4 regions of the Streptacidiphilus alkalitolerans genome follow, and region 3 is predicted to be linked to each of the others. Evidence: riboswitches for the same ligand, from Rfam matches in the RefSeq annotation. Region 3 holds a riboswitch; each other region holds the start of a gene.
What was found. A riboswitch is a leader RNA that binds a small molecule or an ion and turns the genes downstream of it on or off. The one in region 3 is predicted to bind cyclic di-AMP.
Positions count from the first base shown of each region.

Region 1 (5,121 bases), on a different contig from region 3:
GCCTCGGTGTGCCCCATCAGGATGACCGAGCCGACCTGGCCCTGGCGCAGCACCTGCAGCTGCGCGGCGGTCGGCCCGGTGCTGCTGACCGCCGACATGAACAGCTGGCCGACCCGCTGCGCGGTGCTCATCCCGGCCAGCGTCCGCTCGACGCAGGCACTGGCCGCGCTGCGGGTCTGCGCGCCGGTCGGGGACGCGGTGGGCGACGTGGACGTGGGCGACGTGGAAGCGGGTGATGCGGAAGCGCTGTGCGGCGCGGTCGGGGTGGGCGACGCGGAGGCCGGGGAGCCGCCGCCGTCCCCGCAGGCGGCGGCGGCCATGGCCACTCCCAGCAGCAGGACCAGCAGCGGCAGTTTCAGGCCTGCGGTACGGGCAGCGGCCGGCATGGATGCTCCAAGCGGGTGGGATCGCGGTGGAATCGTCGTCCGCCGCCGGCCATCGGCGGAGAACTGCAGCGTACGGGGACGGGGCGGGCTCAGGGGGTGCCCGGCCGACGGCCGGCCAGGGTCCGCACCACCTTGGGCCCCGCCCACTTCCGCAGCTTCCGCAGCGGGGTGAACTCCTCGGCGGCCTGGTTGACCCAGTAGTACATCTGCGGCGGAACGTAGGGCAGCAGCGGTGAGTGCCGCTGGCCGAGCAGCGAGAACAGCTGAGGGGGCTTCAGGTGCATGTAGCGGGGGATGTTCTCGTACCACTGGGCGCTGTAGCGGGCCGCGCTCTGGGTGGAGAGGATGGCGAACTTCCGCTCCGCCTCGTAGGCGGCCAGCGCGGCCGGGAGCGCGGGGTGCCGCCGCACCGCCCCGGCCAGGCTGACGGCGTCCTCCAGGGCCAGTGTGGTGCCGGCGCCGACGGAGTAGTGGGTGGTGTGGGCGGCGTCGCCGATCAGCACGATGCCGTCGTGGTGCCAGCTGGCGTTGGTCAGCGTCCGGAAGCTGAGCCAGGAGGCGCTTCCGCCGCCGTCCGGCCTGCTGATCAGCGGGTGGCCGTCCAGCTGCCGGGCGAAGATCCGCTCCAGCAGCGCCATGGTCCCGCTCTCGTCCAGCCGGTCGAAGCCCAGCCCGGCCCAGGTCTCCGGGGAGCACTCCACGATGCAGGTGCTGCGGTCGCTGCTGAAGCGGTAGCCGTAGAACCAGATCCAGCCGTGCTCCGACTCGGCGAAGGCGAAGGTGAAGGATTCGAAGGCCCTGCTGGTGCCCAGCCAGATGAACTTGTTCCGGCCGGTCGCGACCTCGGTCCCGAAGCGGTCCGGGTACTGCTGCCGGAGCCGGCTGTGCAGGCCGTCGCCGGCCACGACCAGCTCCGCGTCCGGGAGCTGGCCGCGGTCGGTGATCTCCCGGCCGAACTCGACCCGGACGCCCAGGTCGGTCGCCCGCTCGACCAGGATGTCGAGCAGGCGCTGCCGGCCGATGCCGAAGCCCTCGTCGCTGGGGTGCGTCGTGGACTGCTCCCGGACGTGCGCCACGCCGTCGGTCCAGCGCACCGAGTTCTCGCTGATCGCCCGCGCGGTCGCGGGATCGCCGTCCCGCAGCCGGTCGAGCAGATCGCCCCAGTAGGTCACGCCCCACCCGTAGGTGGACCCGGCCGGGTTCCGTTCGAGGACGGTGATGTCGTGGCCCGGGTCGGACCGCTTCATCAGGATCGAGAAGTACAGGCTGGCGGGCCCGCCACCAGCGCAGACGATGCGCATGTCTTTCCCATGGTTCAGTAGCTCGGTGTAGTCGAACGATTTCACACCGTAGCAGCTGAGCGGTGGGGGAAGGCTCAGCGGTAGACCCGCAGATAGTCGGCGGCGAAGGTGATCGGGGCGGTCCCGGAGGGGCCGGGGTGGTACTGGCCGGCGCTGACCGACAGGCTCAGGTTCAGGTAGGCCGACCAGTCGGCGCCGACGCCGGTGCCGTCCGAGTAGACCTTGGTGCCGTTGACGTACCAGTCCACCGACTTCGCGCCGTAGTACGTGCCGATGGTCACCCAGTCGCCGGGGCCGACGGCCTTGGCGTCGGTGTAGTAGTCGTGCGCGGCGTTGACGTGGTTGGTCAGTTCCAGCAGGTTGGGGTTGTCGGGGTGGTACTCGAAGGAGTCGATCTCCCCGTTGCCGTTCTTCCAGGTCCACAGTGCGGGCCAGGCGCCGGAACCGGTCGGCAGCTGGACCCGGGCCTCGGCGTAGTCGCCGGTCCTGACCTGGAAGCCCTCGGTCGAGCCCTCGGTGGTGAGCTGGCCGGTGGTCCACGCCTGCTTGCCGTTCTCCAGGGTGTGCGCGGAGGGGGCGGCGGTGAAGGTGGCGACGCCGTTGGCGACCTGGACCGCGTTCGGGTCGAGCCAGTCGAGCTTGTTGTCGTTGGGGTTGTGGTTCCCGTACTGGAACGCGCTGCTGGTGCTGCCGACCCAGCGCGAGCCCCAGGCGATCGGGCTGTTGAACTCGTCCGACCAGGCCAGCGAGGTGCCGGGGACGGGCGAGGCCGGCGGGGCCGAGGACGGCGCGCTGGGTGTGGGCGTCGGGGTCGGTGTGCTGGGGCCGGTGGCCGCGGCGGGAGCCACCGTCAGCGTGCGGGTGGGCAGGTTGTGCCAGCCGCCCCTGCTGTCCTGCCAGAAGCCGAACTCGGTGTAGCTGCCGGCCGGCAGCGTCCGGCTGCCGGTGGTCAGGGAGACCGCGCCCGGGCAGATCCGGACGTTGCTCCGGGAGCCGGGGAAGTCGAGGTTGGCGCCGGACGCGTCGCGGACGCCCACGCCGAGCGTCCTGGCCGTGAAGCAGGAGCTGGAGTGGACCGTGAGCGAGGCCGTGGCGGCGACGCCGGCGGTCATCGAGCTGGGGGTGAGCCGGTCCTGACTGACGCTGGTGGCGGCCTGGGCCGGGACGGCGACCAGCGGGACGGCGGCCACGGCGGCGGCACCGGCTATCGCGGCGAAGCGCGCGGGGGTGATCCAAGGAGACATGGCAGGGTTCCTCGTCACGCCTGCGAGGTGAGCTGTCGGGTTCGGACTGAGGTAGCCCGGCCGCCCGGTGGGAGCGGCTTCACCCCGAGCCGAGACCCGCACGCCCGTTCGGGCGCGGACTCGGCAACTGACCTGGTTCCCCCGCTCCTGTCCGTACTGGAGCTCGGTGTCCCGCCGACGAGTGGACAGGACTCGGCGTCCCGGCGGCAGGCTCCGCCCACGGCGGAACCTGCAGGCTAGACATGCTTACGGGAATCGAACAACGGAATGTGCGCGGACTCACAGCGAGGGAGCAGGACCGCGCGCCACGGCCGATTAGGAGCGAAACAGACCTATTTCCTGGCTAGCGTGAGCACCACGCGATCGACCGCACGGGTCGGGCGCAGCGAGGAGGAAGGTGGTCCCCATGCCCACGCTGGTAGCCGCAGAGACCGATGAGCGCGACGCCCTGCTGCAGTTCGTGGAGGCCCAGCGCGGTGCGCTGCGGCGGGCGTTGGCGGGTCTGACCGAGGCCGAGGCCGCAGCCGCTCCGACGGTCAGCGCGCTGTCGGTGGCCGGGCTGGTGAAGCACTGCGCGGAGATGGAGAGCAGCTGGGTCAGGTGCACCCTGGCCGGGCGCCCCACCCTGCTGAAGCGGGACGAGTCGAACTGGGGCGACTCCTTCCGGCTGGTGGAGGGCGAGACCGTGGACGACGTGCTGGCCTTCTCCGACGCGGTGGCCGCCGAGACGACCGAGATCATCACCGCCCTGCCCGACCTGGACCTGACCGTCCCGCTGCCGGAGGCCCCCTGGTTCCCCGCGGATTCGCGGCGCTCGGCCCGCTGGATCCTGCTGCACCTGGTGGAGGAGACCGCCCGCCACGCCGGCCACGCCGACATCCTCCGCGAGTCCCTCGACGGAGCCACCGCCTTCGGTCTGATCGCCGCCGGGGCGAGGAAGTAGGCCCCCGGGGCCGCCGGACCTGGGCTTCAGCGCCCGGTGCTCCCGTTGTTCCCGGCGGTCCCGGCGGTCCCGGTGGCTCCGGGTGGGAGCAGTGGGCCGCCGGGCCAGTGCTGGAAGACGAGGTTGGTGAGCACCCGGACCACCTCGTCGCGCACGGTCAGCTGGTCCAGCACCAGCCGCTGCAGGCCCTGGCTGGTGTCGGTGGCCACATGGGCCAGGAAGTCGTCGGGCCCGGTGAGGTGGTAGACCGCGCGCACCTCGGGCTGGGCCAGCAGGTGGTCGACGAACGGCTCGACCAGCGGGCGGCGGTGCGGGCGGACCTGGATGTACAGGAACGCCTCCAGCGGGCGGCCGAGCTTGGCGGCGTCGACCTGGATCCGCTGCCCGGTGATCACTCCGGAGGTGCGCAGCCGCGCCACCCGGTCCAGACAGGTCGACGCGGCGACGCCGACCACGGCGGCGAGGTCCTTGTTGCTGATCCGGGCATCGTTCTGCATCACCCGCAGGATCTCAAGATCAACCGTATCCAGTTCGATGTTTCCCATGGAGCCAGAATAATAATCGAAAGCGTTGTGGCGCCACTGAACATTGCTCGAACCTATGGGCATGAAACCCGCTGACATCCGTACCCGGGCCGTCCACGCCGGCCGTGAGGACCTGGCCGATCTCGGCGTCCATGCCGCGCCGATCGACCTGTCCACCACCTACCCCTCCCGGGACAGCAGGGCCGAGGCGCTGCGCCTCGACGGCTTCGGCTCGGGGGAGTGGGACGGCGGACTGCCGGTCTACGGCCGCGTCTCCAATCCGACCGTCGAACGCTTTGAACGCGCTCTGGCCGATCTGGAGGGACTGCCCGCGGCGGTCTCCTTCGCCAGCGGGATGGCCGCGATCAGCGCCGCGCTGCTGGCCGTGCTCAGCGGCGGACGGCGGCACGTGGTGGCCATCCGCCCGCTCTACGGGACCACCGACCACCTGCTCGGCTCCGGGCTGCTGGGCACGGAGGTCAGCTGGGCCGACCCGGAAGGCGTCCGCCGGGCGCTGCGCCCCGACACCGGCCTGGTCTTCGTGGAGACCCCCGCCAACCCCACCTTGGCCGAGGTCGACCTGGCCGATATCGCCGCCCAGGCCGGGGACGTGCCGCTGCTGGTCGACAACACCTTCGCCACCCCGGTGCTGCAGCAGCCCGCCCGCCAGGGCGCCGCCATGGTGCTGCACAGCGCCACCAAGTTCCTCGGCGGCCACGGCGA
Region 1 covers NZ_JBHEZX010000023.1:78,340-83,460, reverse strand. Annotated here, with positions in the region: gene ACEZDG_RS34305 (glycoside hydrolase family 3 N-terminal domain-containing protein) at 1-386, opposite strand, end outside; gene ACEZDG_RS34300 (FAD-dependent monooxygenase) at 476-1,687, opposite strand; gene ACEZDG_RS34295 (glycoside hydrolase family 16 protein) at 1,762-2,931, opposite strand; cyclic di-AMP (ydaO/yuaA leader) riboswitch at 2,935-3,110, opposite strand; gene ACEZDG_RS34290 (DinB family protein) at 3,338-3,874, shown strand; gene ACEZDG_RS34285 (Lrp/AsnC family transcriptional regulator) at 3,901-4,419, opposite strand; gene ACEZDG_RS34280 (trans-sulfuration enzyme family protein) at 4,481-5,121, shown strand, end outside.
Region 1: another riboswitch for cyclic di-AMP. It lies ahead of ACEZDG_RS34295 (glycoside hydrolase family 16 protein); the one in region 3 lies ahead of ACEZDG_RS27040 (transglycosylase family protein).

Region 2 (5,121 bases), on a different contig from region 3:
ACGTGGTGCTGCAGGGCGCGCAGGGGCTGCAGCGTGAGCTGGGCCTGCCCCCGCTGTCCGAGGGCCGCCCGGCCGACACGGTGGAGGCGGTGCTGCCGGTGTCCGCCTCCCCGCACGACGTGGCCAGACGGGCGCTGGACGCGGACGACCCGGCGCTGCTGGACCAGCTGCTGGCACTGCCGCACACCCATCTGCTGGTGGACGGCTACAACGTGACCAAGAGCGGCTATCCGACCCTGCCGCTGGAGAAGCAGCGGGCCCGGCTGCTGAACGGCCTCTCCATGCTGGCCATGCACAGCCGGGCCGAGGTGACCTGCGTCTTCGACGGCAAGGACCTGGACGCCCCGGTCCCGATGGCGCCGCCGCGCGGGGTGCGGGTGCTGTTCAGCCGCTCCGGCGAGACCGCCGACGAACTGATCCGCCGTCTGGTCCGGGCCGAGCCCGAGGGGCGTCCGGTGGTGGTGGTCTCCACCGACCGCGAGGTCGCCGACGGTGTGCGCAAGGCGGGGGCCCGTCCGGTGCCCTCGGCGATGCTGCTGCGGCGGCTGATCCGCACGTGAGGCCGTGGGCCGCGGTTCAAACCTCTTACCTGTAGCGGACATTAGGGGCATTACCGGTCGGAGTTCCCGACGGGGGCGACAAGCTCACACGTTCCTCACTAGTGTTTCCCTTCGAACTTCTGTGTCGTCCTGAAGGGAACCCGGCTCCGTGGTCTCACACCGTCGTTTGAAGCAGCCCGGCCGTGCCCGCGTGACGATCCTCACGGCCGCGGCGGCGACGGCGGTCGCGCTCTCGGCACAGACCTCGGCCAACGCCGCGCCGACCACCACCACCGGTCAGGCCAAGGCGCAGGTGGACTCGGACCGCAACGCGGCCGCCGCGGCGACGGAGCAGTACAACGGCGCACAGGTCCAGCAGCAGGCGCTGCAGAAGAAGGTGAACAACCTTCAGGACGAGATAGCCAGGCAGCAGGCCGTGGTGAACAAGGAGATGGCGGTGCTCGGCTCGGTGGCCAGCGCCGAGTACCGGCAGGGCTCGGTGGACCCGGCCGTGCAGCTGATGCTCTCCACCGACCCGACCGAGTACCTGAACCGGGCCTCCGACGAGGACCAGATCAACAGCAACCAGGCGGCCCTGCTGGACCAGTTGGTGGCGCAGCAGCACTCGCTCGCGGCGGAGAAGGCCGAGGCCGCCCAGGAGTTGGGCGCCCAGCAGGTGCTGCTGAAGCAGATGCAGAAGTCCAAGGCCGCCATCGCCGCGAAGCTCAAGCACGCCCAGGGCATCCTGGACGCGCTGACCCCGAAGCAGCGGGTCGAGGTGAACGCGCCCTCCGGTGGCGGCGGCTACACCCCGCCCTCGTCCGGCAGCAGCTACATGTCGGTGTCCGACATCGACCTCTCCGGGATCTCCGCGACCGCCCGCACCGCGATGCTGGCCGCGATGAGCAAGGTCAATGTCGCCCCCTACGTCTCCGGCGGCGCGGGCCCGAACGTCTTCGACTGCTCCGGCCTGGTGATGTGGGCCTACGGCAAGGCCGGCGTCTCGCTGCCGCACTACTCCTACTCGGACGAGCACGTCGGCACCGGGGTGTCCTACTCGGACCTCAAGGTGGGCGACATCATCGTCAACATGGGCGGCGACCACGTCGGCCTGTACGCCGGGAACGGCATGCTGCTGAGCGCTCCGCACCCGGGCCTGACAGTGGACATCCAGCCGCTGTCCTATTTCGGCTCGATCGTTGCCATTCGCCGCTTCTGACGGTTGTTTACCCGTCCTGTGACTCACGTCACTCGGGTCTCAGCGGTCTCGGTCAGATGACCGATTTGGGCGCCATGTCAGCATCGGATGGTCATTCAGCGACTACGTTCGGTCGTCGATCCGATGCATTTTCGAAACCTAAAAGAGTTTTTACTTACAAGGATTTGAATAGATCACGTTCGGGTCACTAGTGTCAGCGATCGAACCACCGCGAAGTCGATCACCCATCAGGGTGGCAGCGGCGGTTTCCGCCGAGTTCGACCGCACGGCCGGCTGTTCCGCACCCAGCGGAGCGACCACGGGAGGGCCGTCAGTTCGGAGCCGGGGAACCAAGTTTCCCCCGGGGTGAATCAGCGCCAGGCCGGTCCGCCGGTGAAGCGTTGTAGGGCACGTCTTCCAGCCCGAACCCGTCAGCTCACCCGGTAGGCGGCCGTAGGAAGAAGGAGCTCGCCTTCGTGGCGTCCCATCGTCGTCCGAAAAGTCCCAGTCGCGCGCGGGTGTCCGTGCTCACCGCCGCCGCGGCCACCACCGTCGCGCTCTCCGCCACCGCCACCCAGTCGGCGCAGGCGGCCCCCAAGCAGACCACCGCGCAGCTGAAGGCTGAGATAGCCCAGCAGAACGAGGACGCCGACAAGGCGATCCAGCAGTACGACGCGGCGGTCTCCACCCAGCAGACGCTGCAGAAGCAGGTCAGCACCCTGCAGGACCAGGTCGCCCGGCAGCAGGCCTCGGTCAGCGCCAAGTCCGCGGCTCTCGGCGCGGTCGCCAGTGCGCAGTACCGCAGCGGGACGATCGACCCCTCGGTCCAGCTGATGCTCTCCGCGGACCCGACCGACTATCTGAACCAGGCGTCCACGATGACGCAGGTGACCGACAGCCAGGCCTCGCTGCTGTCCTCGCTGACGGCCGAGCAGAAGACCCTGGACCGCGAGAAGGCCGAGGCCGAGAGCAAGCTGAAGGCGCTCGACGCCACCAGCAAGCAGCTCGCCGCGGCCAAGGCCTCGGTGCAGAAGAAGCTCGCCGCCTCCAAGGCCAAGCTCGCCTCGCTGACCGCCGCCCAGCGCGCCGCGATCAGCAACCCGGAGAGCACCGACAGCAGCTCCGCCTACGACCCCGGTTCCAGCAAGGCCGGCTCGGGCACCGCGATGGCCGCCTTCCACGCCGCGCAGACCCGCCTCGGTGACCCGTACGTCTACGGGGCCACCGGGCCGAGCTCCTTCGACTGCTCCGGTCTGATGCAGTGGGCCTTCAAGCAGGCCGGCGTGTCGATCGGCCGCACCACCTACGACCAGGTCGACGTCGGCACCGCCGTCAGCTCCACCGCCGACCTCCAGATCGGCGACCTGATCTTCTTCAACGGCGACTCGCACGTAGGGATGTACGCGGGCGGCGGCATGGTGCTGCACGCCCCGCACACCGGCACCGTGGTCAAGTACGAGAAGCTCAGCTACATCGGCTCGATCTACGCCATGCGCCGGGTCTGAGCTCCCAGCGACACCGACGCGCTGACACACGCTCAAACGGCCGTACGGGCCCGTACTCCCAGGGGGGTACGGGCCCGTTGCCGTGTCCGGCTCCACCCCCGGCGACGTGGCCTTTCGTATAGCAGTGCATCATTCGTCCGAATTTTCGTTATCGCGGGGGTTTGGACTAGCTGCGCCGGACTCGCTAACGTCTGCGCTCGGCCCACCGTGTCGTCGACCGCCCTTCCGGGCGGCACCGGTGGACCGCCGGACATCCTGGGCCGACGCAGCCGGCGTCGCGCGGGCAGGGCCGGCACCGGACGAATGGAGGCCGCCCGCGTGGCGTCCCACCGACGTGCCCGACCCATGGGCCAGTACTCCGCAGTGGCGGCGCTCTCCCGTACCGCGGTGACGGTCGCGGCGGCCACCGCCGCGATGCTGGCCGCGGGCGGCAGCGCCTTGGCCGCACCGGCGCCCGGGGCCAAGCCTGCCCCGGCCTCGGCCGACGACGTCCGGCAGCAGGTGCAGAGCCTCTACTCCCGGGCCGAGGTCGCCGGGCAGCAGTACGACGGGGCCAGGGAGCAGGAGGGCGCGCTGCTGCGCAGCTCCGCCCTGCTGCAGCAGCGGGTCGCCGCCGAGCAGCAGCGGATCAACACCATGGTCGGAGCCATGGGCGAGGTGGCCGGCGCCGAGTACCGGGCGGGCGGCGGGATGGACCCGCTGGTCCGGCTGCTCTTCAGCGCCCACCCGGACCAGTTCCTGGCCCAGGCCGGCAACGCCGACCAGGTGGACGCCACCACCGCGCAGCGGCTGCTGCAGGTGCGCAACGACCAGCGGCAGCTGGCCGAGGACCGGGCCGAGGCGGTCTCCCAACTGGCCCAGCTGGAGGCGGTGCGGCAGTCCATCGCGGGCAGCAAGGCCCAGGTGCAGCGGCAGCTCGGACACGCCAGGGCGCTGCTGGCCGGGCTCACCGCCCCGCAGCGGGACGCCCTGCGGCAGAGCGAGGACGCGGCTGCCGGGGCCGCCGCCCAGGCCGCCGACACCGCGCTGCCACCGGACCAGGGCCCCGCGTCCAGTCGCGCGGCGGTCGCCCTGGCCGCCGCCCGCAGCGCGCTGGGCCGGCCCTATGTCTACGGGGCGACCGGGCCCGGGGCGTTCGACTGCTCCGGGCTGATGTACTGGTCCTGGGAGCACGCCGGGGTGCACCTGCCGCGGACCTCGCAGGGGCAGATGTACGCGGGCCGCAGTATCCCGCTGTCCCAGGCCCGGCCGGGAGATCTTGTGATCTACTACAACGATCGCCACCACGTCGGCATGTACGCGGGCAACGGGATGGTGATCCACGCGCCCTACCCGGGTGCGCGGGTGCGCTACGAGCCGGTGAACTCGATGCCGGTGGCGGGAGTGGTCCGGGTCTGACCCCAGCGGGGGTCGCAGGGAGTGCGGGCGATGGCGACTGGCAGGAGAGCCGTCCTGATCGGCGGCGCCGCGCTGCTCGCCGCGGGCGGCCTCGGCGGCGCGGCCTGGCACGACCGGGTCGAGGACCGCCGTGCGGCGGCTGCCGAGCCGGCCGCCGACGAGGTGTCCCACGCCGCCACCGCGGACAGCAGCGGCGACACCGCCGTCCGGCAGGGCATCCAGCAGCTCCTGGACCGCCGCGCCGCCGCCGTGCTGGCCAGGGACCAGGCCGCGCTCGCCGCGACCGTGCCCGCGGCCGCACAGGCCCTGCGGGACAGCCAGGCGGCGATGCTGGCGAACCTGGCCCAGGTGCCGCTGGCGGGCTGGGAGTACCGGATCCAGGCGCTGGACGCCTACCCGCTGCCGCCGGTGCTGCCCGAGACCGAGCGCCGCGCGGCCCGGGTGCAGCTGGCCTACCGGCTCTCCGGCTTCGACACCGAGC
Region 2 covers NZ_JBHEZX010000011.1:224,487-229,607, reverse strand. Annotated here, with positions in the region: gene ACEZDG_RS24695 (NYN domain-containing protein) at 1-560, shown strand, start outside; gene ACEZDG_RS24690 (C40 family peptidase) at 751-1,758, shown strand; cyclic di-AMP (ydaO/yuaA leader) riboswitch at 2,054-2,203, shown strand; gene ACEZDG_RS24685 (C40 family peptidase) at 2,256-3,242, shown strand; gene ACEZDG_RS24680 (C40 family peptidase) at 3,561-4,640, shown strand; gene ACEZDG_RS24675 (hypothetical protein) at 4,671-5,121, shown strand, end outside.
Region 2: another riboswitch for cyclic di-AMP. It lies ahead of ACEZDG_RS24685 (C40 family peptidase); the one in region 3 lies ahead of ACEZDG_RS27040 (transglycosylase family protein).

Region 3 (5,121 bases):
CAGTTGGTGGCCACGGCGAGGTCGGCGATGGTGACGTCCTCGGTCTCACCGGAACGGTGCGACATCATGCAGCGGAAGCCGTTGCGCTGGGCCAGCTCGACCGCGTCCAGGGTCTCGGTCAGCGAGCCGATCTGGTTGACCTTCACCAGCAGCGCGTTGGCCGCGCCCTCCTTGATGCCGCGGGCGAGGCGGACCGGGTTGGTGACGAACAGGTCGTCACCGACGATCTGCACCTTGTCGCCCAGCTTGGCGGTGAGCGCCTTCCAGCCCTCCCAGTCGTCCTCGAACAGCGGGTCCTCGATGGAGACCAGCGGGTACGCGGCGACCAGCTCGGCGTAGTAGTCGGTGAGCTCGGCGGCGGAGACCGACTTGCCCTCGAACTCGTACGCGCCGTCCTTGTAGAACTCGGACGCGGCGACGTCCAGCGCCAGCGCGACGTCCTTGCCGGGGGTGTAGCCGGCCTTCTTGATGGCCTCGACGATGAGGTCGAGCGCCTCGCGGTTGCTGTCCAGGTTCGGGGCGAAGCCGCCCTCGTCGCCCAGGCCGGTGGAGAGGCCGCGCTCCTTCAGCACACCCTTCAGGGTGTGGTAGACCTCGACGCCCCAGCGGACGGCCTCGGTGAAGGAGGCCGCGCCGATCGGAGCGATCATGAACTCCTGGATGTCGACGTTGGAGTCCGCGTGCGAGCCGCCGTTGAGGATGTTCATCATCGGGACCGGCAGGACGTGCGCGTTCGGGCCGCCCAGGTAGCGGAACAGCGGCAGGTCGCTGGCCTCGGAGGCGGCGTGCGCCACCGCGAGCGAGACACCGAGGATGGCGTTGGCGCCGAGCGAGGACTTGTCCGGGGTCGCGTCCAGGTCGAGCATGGCCTGGTCGATCAGGCGCTGCTCGGTCGCGTCGTAGCCGATCAGCTCCGGGCCGATCTGCTCGATCACGGCGAGGACGGCCTTCTCGACGCCCTTGCCGAAGTAACGGGACTTGTCACCGTCACGCAGCTCGAGGGCCTCGAAGGCACCGGTCGAGGCGCCGGACGGAACGGCGGCACGCCCGGTGCTGCCGTCGTCGAGGCCGACCTCGACCTCGACCGTGGGGTTCCCTCGTGAGTCGAGGATCTCCCGGGCTACGACGACGTCGATGGACGGCACAGGCATCTCCTTGGGGAGGCGGTGAACTTCTCACGCGCGGGGTGCTTACCCCAAGAGCCTAGCCGCAGCGGGCGGCCGGGCCGCGCGCACCTCGCGGCTGTCTCACCTGACGGAGCCCCTACTCACCAGTAGTTCACCCGGCGAGCAGGGGCCGCGGTCCGAGACCGGATTCAGGTCAGCCGACTTCGAGCCGCTGACCCGGGAAGATCAGGTCCGGGTTGGCGCCGACGGTGGTCCTGTTCTCCCGGTACAGCGCCGTCCAGCCGCCGCTGAGGTGCGCGGAGGCGGCGATGCCGGACAGGGTGTCGCCCGGCTTGACCGTGTAGTCGCCGTGGCCGATCTTGTGCGTGGCCGCCGCCTGCCGCACCGCGGGTGCGGGCGCGGCGTGCTTCGGCGCGGAGGCGGTCTTCTTCTTCGCGGTGTGCGCGGTGGTCGTGCTGCTGCCGCTGCTGTGCTTCGGCTTGGCCGTGGCCGCGGCCGTCGGCTTGCTGGACGACGTGGTGTCGACGGACGCCGGCGCGCCGCCCTGGGACAGTCCCGCCCTCGGCCCGCAGACCGGCCAGGCGCCGGGGCCCTGCGAGGCCAGCACCTTCTCGGCGATGGTGATCTGCTGGCCCTTGCTGGCCTGGTCGGCGGTGGACGCGTACGAGGTGCCGCCGTAGCCGGCCCAGGTGGAGGCGGAGAACTGCAGTCCGCCGTAGTAGCCGTTGCCGGTGTTGATGGACCAGTCGCCCCCGCTCTCGCAACTGGCGACCTTGTCCCAGGTGGACACGGACGCGGCGGAGGCGCTGGTCGCGCCTATCAGCGGCAGTGCTATCCCGGCGGTGCCGAGGCCCGCGGTCGCCACGATCCGGGCGGTATTGCTGGTACGCGGCTTGCGATGGCGGCCGGCGACAGCAGTGGTGAAGAGCATGGCAGCTTCCCTCTCCGACGCCTGCGAGGTGAGCTGTCGGGTTCGGGCCGGTAGGTAGCCCGGACGCTGATGCGTCTTCACCCCAAGCCGCGGCCTTGTGAGCTGCGGCGACTTACCTGGGTCCCCCGCTCCTGCCCAACTGACGAGTGTGGGTTCCGCCCCCCGGTTGGACAGGACTCGGCGTCCCGCGAGGCGGTCGCCCGCGCGTGCGGACGTTCCCGGCAGGCTAGACACAGGCACTCCATGACCACAAGTCCCTCCGGTCGCTGAAGGCCGGTCAGCGGGCCCGGCGTTCCAGTGAACGCTCGAACCAGCGGGAGTGGTGCCATTTGAGCAGCGGTCCCCGGATCCCCTCCGCGTCCGGAACCTCCGCCAGGCCGAGCGGACCCGCCGCCGCCAGCAGCGCGGCCCGGGTACGGGACACGGCCCGGTCCAGCGCCGGCTCCTCCGCCAGCGCGCCGAGACTGAGCGCCGCGCGGATCACATCGGGGTAGACGGACTGCGCCCGCTCGTACGCCAGATAGATCGGCAGGTCGTGGGCGAGGCCGGCGGTATGGGCGGGGGACACCTCGCCGACCGCCCGCCGCCAGGCGTCGACCACCTGCGCCTCCTGCCAGGCGGGGTAGCGCATCCGGCGCAGGTGCGTGCTGAGATCGAGCAGTGGATCACCGAAGGCCGCCAGCTCCCAGTCCACGAACCGCAACTGGTCGTGCTCGTCGACGATGATGTTCCGCCGGTGGACATCGGTGTGCAGCAGCGCGAACGGCCGACTCACCAGCGGCGGCAGACCGCGTCCGAAGCCGGCCATGGCATCGTCCGGCACCCCCAACGCGCTGAACAGCTCGCCGAACTCCTTCTGGTTGCCCTCGCAGAGCTCCTCCTGGGCGAACGCCACCAGGCTCCGCAGGAATCCGGTGGAGTCCCCGTTGTCCGGACACCCCTTGGGCAGGCGCGGGAGGTCCTTCTCCCCGAAGCGCACAAGACGGCCGAAGAACCGGGCGATCTGCTCCACATAGTGCTCAGGGACGGCTTCGCCGTCGGGACAGCCCTGCGCCAACTCCGCACCGTTGACGTAGAGGTGCACGGACGCGCCGTCCTCACTGCTGTGCAGCACCTCCGGCCCGTCGATCTCGCGCTGGTCCGTCGGATCGTCCCGCACCGCGGCCAGCTGCCGGAGCAGCACGGCCTCGTCCGGCCAGAACCGCCGAACCAGCTCCGGCTTCCGGCGCCTGACCCGCACCAGGAGGGTGGTGTCGGCATCGAGTCCGAGCGGTCGCGCCTGCTGTTCGGTCAGGTGCACACGGTAGTTGTCGTTGTGGAAACCGCCTGTGGAGACGACCCGGAAGCGCACGGAGTCGACCAGCTGCTGATATGCGGCAGCTACCGGCTGGGCGGATTCACTCGTCCTGTTGATGGCGACTCCCGAGGCATGTGGACGACCGTTTCTCCCCTGCGCGGCTCCGACCAGGTTTGAAAACACACTAGTGGGGAAACGCCGGGCGGTGACACATGGTCACGGTTCCTTTATCCGAAAAAGTCGCCTCTCTCAGAAACTCCTACCCCGCAGCAAGTCATGCAGGCTTTCGACCAGATGGTCGACTCCGGAGGCGCGCAGCAGATCTATTTTTCGGCGATTGGGGGCATAGCCGACAAACTGAATGCCCAACTCCGCCGCTGTGGCCGCCTTGAAGTCGGACGCCGAGTCGCCGATCATCAGAATCCGGCTCTCTGCCGTGCAGCCCAGACCCGCCAGCGCGAGGCGCACGCAGGACGGATGCGGCTTCATGAGGTACGGCTCGGGGGCTCGCCCGTAGACATGACGTCCGAATGCCTCTCTGAATCCGTCTCCGGACCGCCCCGCCAGAAAGTCATGGATGGCTTCGGCGGAGTTGTTGCTGGTAATGGCCAGGCCGCAGCCGAGCCGCCGGAGTTCGTCGACCAGAGCCGCCGCGCCCGCGGTGACCGCGGCGGACTTGGCGGCGATCCGCTCCTCCGCGACGAGTGCGCGCTGGGCGATGTCGACAAGTCGCGACGCCTGCTCGTCGGAGAGCAGGAGGCAACGGGTCAGAACGCCGTGCAACTCGGCCACGATGCGATGGGGGTCGGTGGCATCGGGGAACTCCGTCCCCGCGAGCTCCACCTCGGCCCTGATCTTCTCAAGCAGGGTGGCGGCTATTCCAGGGGCCCCGTGCCCGGCGAAGAGGTCCACCAAGGGACCGTCGAAGTCGAACAGCACATGGGTCGCGCCTTGGAACAGCTCGGAAGCAGGGCCGGGAGTCACCTCACGAGTGTCCGCGCAACTCCGGCTTCAGGCCAGTGCGTCCCCGCCGCCGGCGCCGTCCGGCGCCGAATCATCCGGCGAGGCGTCCCACTGGGAGTCGAACCACTGCTGGGCCAGGGGCACGGCGGCCGGCAGCTGCGGGATGAGGAGAGCGTCGACTCCCATCAGGTCGTGGATGGGCAGGTGCTCGACCGCACCACTGTCGTCCGATGCCGGAACATCCACCGTGTTCCGCTGGATCTCGTACCAACTCATCAACGCCACAGTCCTGTTGATGATGTACAGCTTCACCTGCGGGGTCATCCGCACGGTGCGCACCTGAAGGTCGGCCTTCTCGATCAGCTGACGGCCGGCAGCGTCGCGCAGGGAGACCCTGAGGTCTCCGACGAGTCGGGCAGTCAACTCCCGGAGCCGGTCCAACGGGCGCTCGTCGGCCGGGTCCTCGATCGATCGCGGCAGGGCGAGGTGAGTGCCCATCGCCGGCAGGAGCAGCCGAATGGTGAGCGACGCGGGTTGGCTGCCGCTGTCGGCGAGACGCAGTTCGAAGAGACGCTCCTTGAGGACCATGGAGAGGGTCTCCGCCGTGAAGCCGAAGAAGTCGATGGTGACGTCCTTCTCCTTGAACGCCCCCTTCAGGTAGTCGCCCAGACCCTTGAAGGCCGGTTTCAGCCTGTCGGCTCTTTCGGCCACAGGGCCGCCCCCCTCCACGGCATCGGCCCCAACCGCCGTCAGCTCCGCCACGAAGGTCCCCCGGCCCTGGACCGAGTGGACGAGCCCCTCCT
Region 3 covers NZ_JBHEZX010000013.1:219,432-224,552, forward strand. Annotated here, with positions in the region: gene eno (phosphopyruvate hydratase) at 1-1,145, opposite strand, end outside; gene ACEZDG_RS27040 (transglycosylase family protein) at 1,321-2,058, opposite strand; cyclic di-AMP (ydaO/yuaA leader) riboswitch at 2,062-2,213, opposite strand; gene ACEZDG_RS27045 (phosphotransferase family protein) at 2,336-3,538, opposite strand; gene ACEZDG_RS27050 (HAD family hydrolase) at 3,605-4,339, opposite strand; gene ACEZDG_RS27055 (winged helix-turn-helix domain-containing protein) at 4,367-5,121, opposite strand, start outside.

Region 4 (5,121 bases), on a different contig from region 3:
CCTGGACGCCGACCTGCGCCGCGCCAGCGGCCTGCTGGCCTGGCTGCCGCGCCGGCTCGCGGTGCAGTCCCCGCTGCCGGACGCGCTGGCCGGGCTGCCGCCGCTGCGCGCGGGCGGCCGGACCAGCGGGCCGATCGAGAGCAGCCCCGAGATCGACGGCGTCCAGCCGGGGTCGCTGCTGGTGGACCACCACGAGGAGGAGGTCCACGAGGAGCGCGCCCGCGCCGAGGAGCTGCAGGAGGTACGCCGCTGGCTGCGGGCCGCGGAGGAGCGCGAGTCCCAGCTCGCGGCCGAGTACGACGAGCAGTACAGCGAGCTGCGCGAGGCCAGGACCCAGGTCCGCTCGCTGCGCGGACGCCTGGCCGAGGCCGACGGCGACGCCGCGCCGCGGACGCTGCCGGACAGCCTGCGGGTCGACCCGGTCTCCTTCGCCGAACTGGTCGAGCGGCTGGACGAGTTCCCGCTGCTGGCCTTCACCGGCGACCACCGCCTCGCCAAGGAGCTGGACGACCAGACCGACCACCCCACCTGGGTAAGGATGGCCTGGGACGCCCTGCTGGCGCTGCAGGACTACGCCGAGGCCGCGGTGCACGGCGAGTCGGGCGGCGACTTCCGCAGATGGTGCGAGAACACCCCCGCCGACTGCCATGTCTTCCCGCCCCGCAAGGTGATCCGCGACGAGTCCCGGACGGTGCGCACCAACGGCAAGTGGAAGGGCGAGCGCGAGCTGCCGGTCCCGGTCGAGGTGAACCCGGCCGGCAAGGTCTTCATGGGCGCCCACCTGCGGATAGGGGGCGGCGGCACCGCGCCGCGGCTGCACTACCACGACGACTGCTCGGGAACCGGGCGGATCTACATCGGCTACATCGGCCTGCACCTGCACAACACCAGAACCAACTGAGACCCAGTACCGACTGAGACAAGGACACACTTCCATGGCACGGATCCCCTCCTCCCTGGTCGCGGCCGGCGGCCTGGTCGGCGGCTTCGGCATCGCCCGGGCGACGAAGCGGCGCGAACTCGGCGGCCTCGCCCTGCTCGGGGCGGGCGCGGTGGCGGCGACCCAGTGGAAGCGGGCCGCGGGACCGGCCACAGCGGTCGCGCTGACCGGCCTGTACGCGGCGGCGTTCGCGGGCTCGCACCCGCTGGCGAAGAAGCTGGGCGCCTGGCCCTCGGTGGCCGTGGTGTCCTCCGGGGTGGCGCTGGCCTCCTGGGCGGCGGTCGACCGCCGGGGCTGAGCCCGGACATACCGAAGGTCCCGCTGTCGGGGGGGTGTCAGCGGGACCCTCGGTGTTCAGGGGGGCGGCCGACCCTCAGTCGGCCCAATCGCGAACCGGCCTCAGAGGGCGAGGCCGTGCCCGGCCAGCCAGGTCGAGGGGTCGACCGGCTCGCCGCCGGTCGGCCGCACCTCCAGGTGCAGGTGCGGAGCGGTGACGTTGCTGCCGGTCGCGCCGACCCGGCCGATCGGCTGACCCGCCGTCACCGCGCCCGCGCCCGCGCCGATCGCGGAGAGGTGGCAGTACCAGAGCTCGGTGCCGTCGGCCAGGGTCTGCACCACCCGGTAGCCGTACGCGCCGGCCCAACCCGCCGAGGTGATGCTGCCGTCGCCGATCGCCACCACCGGGGTGCCGGTGGGGGCGGCGAAGTCCTGACCGGTGTGCAGATGCGCCCAGAAGGAGTCGGACTGGCCGAAGCCCGCCCCGGGGACCGAACCGGCGACGGGGGCCACCAGGGTGCCGAGCCGCGGCCCGACCGCCTGCGCTGCCGCCGCCGCTTCGGCGTGGGCCCGCTCGGCCTGCGCCTGCTGCGCCCACAACTGCTCCTGAGCCGCCCGGGTCCGGGCCGCCTGGTCGGCCGCCGCACGGGCCTGGTCCTCCGCCGCGATCTGCTGCGCCCTGGCGTGCTTGGCCGCCGCCAGCTGCGCCGCCTGGCGCCGCGCGGCGTCCTCGGCGGTGGCCCGCTGCTGGACCGCCTGGGTCTGGATCCGCTCGGTGAGCGCGAGACCGGGGTCGGTCGCGGGTGCCGCGACGGACTCGTCCTGGTCGTGCTCCTGGGCCAGCAGCAGGGTGCCGCCCCTCGCGGAGCTGTCCACCGCCTGTGCGGGCACCGCGGCGAAGCCGGTGGCTCCGACGGCGGCCATGGCCGCGAACCCGAGGACGGCCGTGGACTGTACGGGTGCCCAAGTGGGCTGGTGCGACGCCACGTTCGGCGTACTCCTTTCCTTCCCTCTCGCCGACCGGGTTAGCTGACGGGTTCGGAGAGGAAGGTCCCCTACAGCCAGACCTCGGCTGATTCACCCCAGAGTTACGTGGTTCCCCGGTTCCCAGAAACAGGATTAGGCGATCGCAGTGCGACGCCGTCCGTCGAACGGCTGAACTTCGCCCCGCGTTATAGAAAGGTAATCCTAGTGACGGTTGAATCCAAGAGATTCCGGGGGTGCAGTTGGGGACGGAGCGTCAGTTCCCGGGGTACAGCCAGTCCACCAGCAGGTTCGCCACCTGGTCGGAGCTGAGGCTCCTGGCGTCGGCGAACTGCTCGGCGCCCGCCGGACGGCTCGGGGTGCCGTCCGCGCCGAGCAGCACCAGCGCCGGGATGCCGCTGCCGGGCAGGCTCACATAGCGGCCGGCCAGGTCCATGTTGCGGTCGTAGTGCCCGACGTCGATCGTCACCGTGTGGTAGTTGCGGGCCAGGATCAGGTGCACGCCGGGGTTCCGCACCAGGGCGGTCAGCGCCTGGCAGTCCTGGCACCAGGCCGAGCCGAAGTCCAGCAGCACCGGCCGCCCGTCGGCGTGCGAGGCGGCCTGGGCGGCGGCGATGTCCGCCGCGGCGTCGGCGCCGGGGTCGTAGCCGTCGGGGACGGCGGCCGGGGTGACCGCCGGCAGCGGCAGGAAGGGCCGGGCCAGGCCGAGGGAGTCGTTGGAGACCGATCCGGACCGGCCCGAGGACTGCCCGCGCACGGCCGTGCCGCGGACCTCGACGCAGCCGCTGAGCAGGAGCAGCAGCGTCAGGGCGACCGCCGCGGACAGTGCGGCCGTTGGCCCTCGACCGGTCATCAGCCGCGCCTCTTCTCGCCCGGGTACGTTCAGAACGTTCAGACGATCATTCGAGCAGAGGAACCGCCCAGCTCCCGGTACACGCGCCGCTCGACCACCCGTACGAGGGACACCGGCGGCGCTGCGCGCGGCGTTCAGGCCAGGGTCAGGTACGCCAGGCTGCCGAGGCCGCCGACGAAGCAGTAGATCGCGAACGGGGTCAGCGTCCTGGTCTCGAAGTACTTGGTCAGGAAGCGCACCGCGATGTACCCGGCCACGAACGCGGCCACCGCCCCGGCCAGCACCTGGCCGCGGATGCCGTCGCCCTCGTGCCCCATCAGCGAGGGCACCTTGAGCAGGGCCGCCGCGCCGATCACCGGGGTGGCCAGCAGGAAGGCGAAGCGGGCCGAGTCCTCGTGCCGCATGCCCTTGAAGATCCCGGTGCTGATGGTCACTCCGGAGCGGCTGATGCCGGGCAGCAGGGCCAGGATCTGGGCCGCGCCGATGACCAGGGCCTGCCCCCAGCGGAGCTTGGTGATCCGGCGGTCGGACAGCACGTCCGGGTGCACCTCCTCGTCACCGGCGAGCGGGACGACCGGGTCGTCCCCGGCCCGGCGCCGCCCGGTGCCGCCGCGGCGCAGCCGCTCGGCCACGTAGAGCACCACACCGTTGAGGGTGAGGAAGATCGCGGCCGGGATCGGCTTGCCCAGGGACTCCCGGAACACCTTGTCCAGCGCGAGGCCGGCGATGCCGACCGGGATGGTCGCCACGATCAGCAGCCAGGCCAGCTTCTCCTCCACGGTCTCGATCCGCCGGTGCCGGATCGAGCTGAACAGGCCGGATATCACCCGGACCCAGTCCCGCCAGAAGTAGACGACCAGCGCCAGCGCGGTGGCCAGGTGCAGCCCGATCAGCACGTTCAGGTACGGGGAGTCGGCGGCGGAGACGTTGAGGTCCGCCTTCCAGTGCCCGCCGAGCAGGGCCGGCACCAGGATGCTGTGGCCGAGGCTGGAGACCGGGAACAGTTCGGTGACGCCCTGGAGCAGACCGACGCCGATCGCTTCTGGGTAGGTGAGGACGGACATCTGCGGCCTTCGGCAGGGGGATCGAATCGCTGGGCAGTCAGAAAGTACTACAGCGTTGTAGTCCCTCAACCCCCGTGCGGCTCTTGTTCACCACCCAGCCGCCCGCTGTTCACCGGCAGGCCGGTCGGGCCGGGGCGCCGGGAACCGGGCCGCCGGCCCGGGCCGGTCAGGCCGCGAGCCGGGGCTCCAGCGTGTCCGCGGGCCTGGAACCGGCCACCACCCGCTGCCGCCGCACCGCGTTGTCCTGCGGGCCGGTCAGCTGCTTCCGCAGCCGCAGCGCCAGCACCACGATCAGCACCGTCGAGCCGGCCATCACCAGCAGGTACGCGGGCGAGAGCCCGGCCCCGACCAGCAGCACGCCGGCCGCCGGGCCCATCGCCACGGCGACCTGCTTCACCAGCGAGAACGCCGCGTTGTAGCTGCCCAGCAGCTGCGCCGGGGCCAGGTCGGCGATGATCGGGCCGAGGGTCGGCGCGAGCAGCGCCTCGCCGACGCCGAACAGCATGTAGACGGAGAGCATCGCCGCGGTCGCCACGGTCCCGTTGGAGACCAGGCCGGCCACGGCCGCCGCGGTCCAGGCGCCGAGCCAGACCAGCCCGGTGGCCGCGATCGCGGTGCTGCGGCGGCGGCGCGCGGTGATCCGCACGACGATCATCTGCAGCGCCACGATGGCCAGGGTGTTCACCCCGAGCGCCAGGCCGAGCACGGACGGCGAGGTGCCGACCACGTCGGTGGCGTAGGCGGCGACGCCGGACTCGAACTGGCCGTAGCAGGTGAAGAAGATCAGCCCGGCCAGCACGCAGATCCGGATCATGGCCTTGTCGGCGAGCAGGGTGCGGAAGTCCGAGCGCGGACCGCCCGCGGCCGGGGCAGCGGAGGCGGTCGCGTCGGTCGGCGCCGCCGGGATCCGGACGCTGCCGGTCACCGCCGCCAGTACCAGGAACATCAGCGCCTCGATGGTGAACAGCAGCGTCAGGCTGGTCGGACGGCTGACGTCGACGATC
Region 4 covers NZ_JBHEZX010000005.1:18,474-23,594, forward strand. Annotated here, with positions in the region: gene ACEZDG_RS12220 (hypothetical protein) at 1-901, shown strand, start outside; gene ACEZDG_RS12225 (hypothetical protein) at 936-1,238, shown strand; gene ACEZDG_RS12230 (M23 family metallopeptidase) at 1,340-2,203, opposite strand; cyclic di-AMP (ydaO/yuaA leader) riboswitch at 2,216-2,352, opposite strand; gene ACEZDG_RS12235 (thioredoxin family protein) at 2,457-3,053, opposite strand; gene ACEZDG_RS12240 (undecaprenyl-diphosphate phosphatase) at 3,188-4,117, opposite strand; gene ACEZDG_RS12245 (MFS transporter) at 4,284-5,121, opposite strand, start outside.
Region 4: another riboswitch for cyclic di-AMP. It lies ahead of ACEZDG_RS12230 (M23 family metallopeptidase); the one in region 3 lies ahead of ACEZDG_RS27040 (transglycosylase family protein).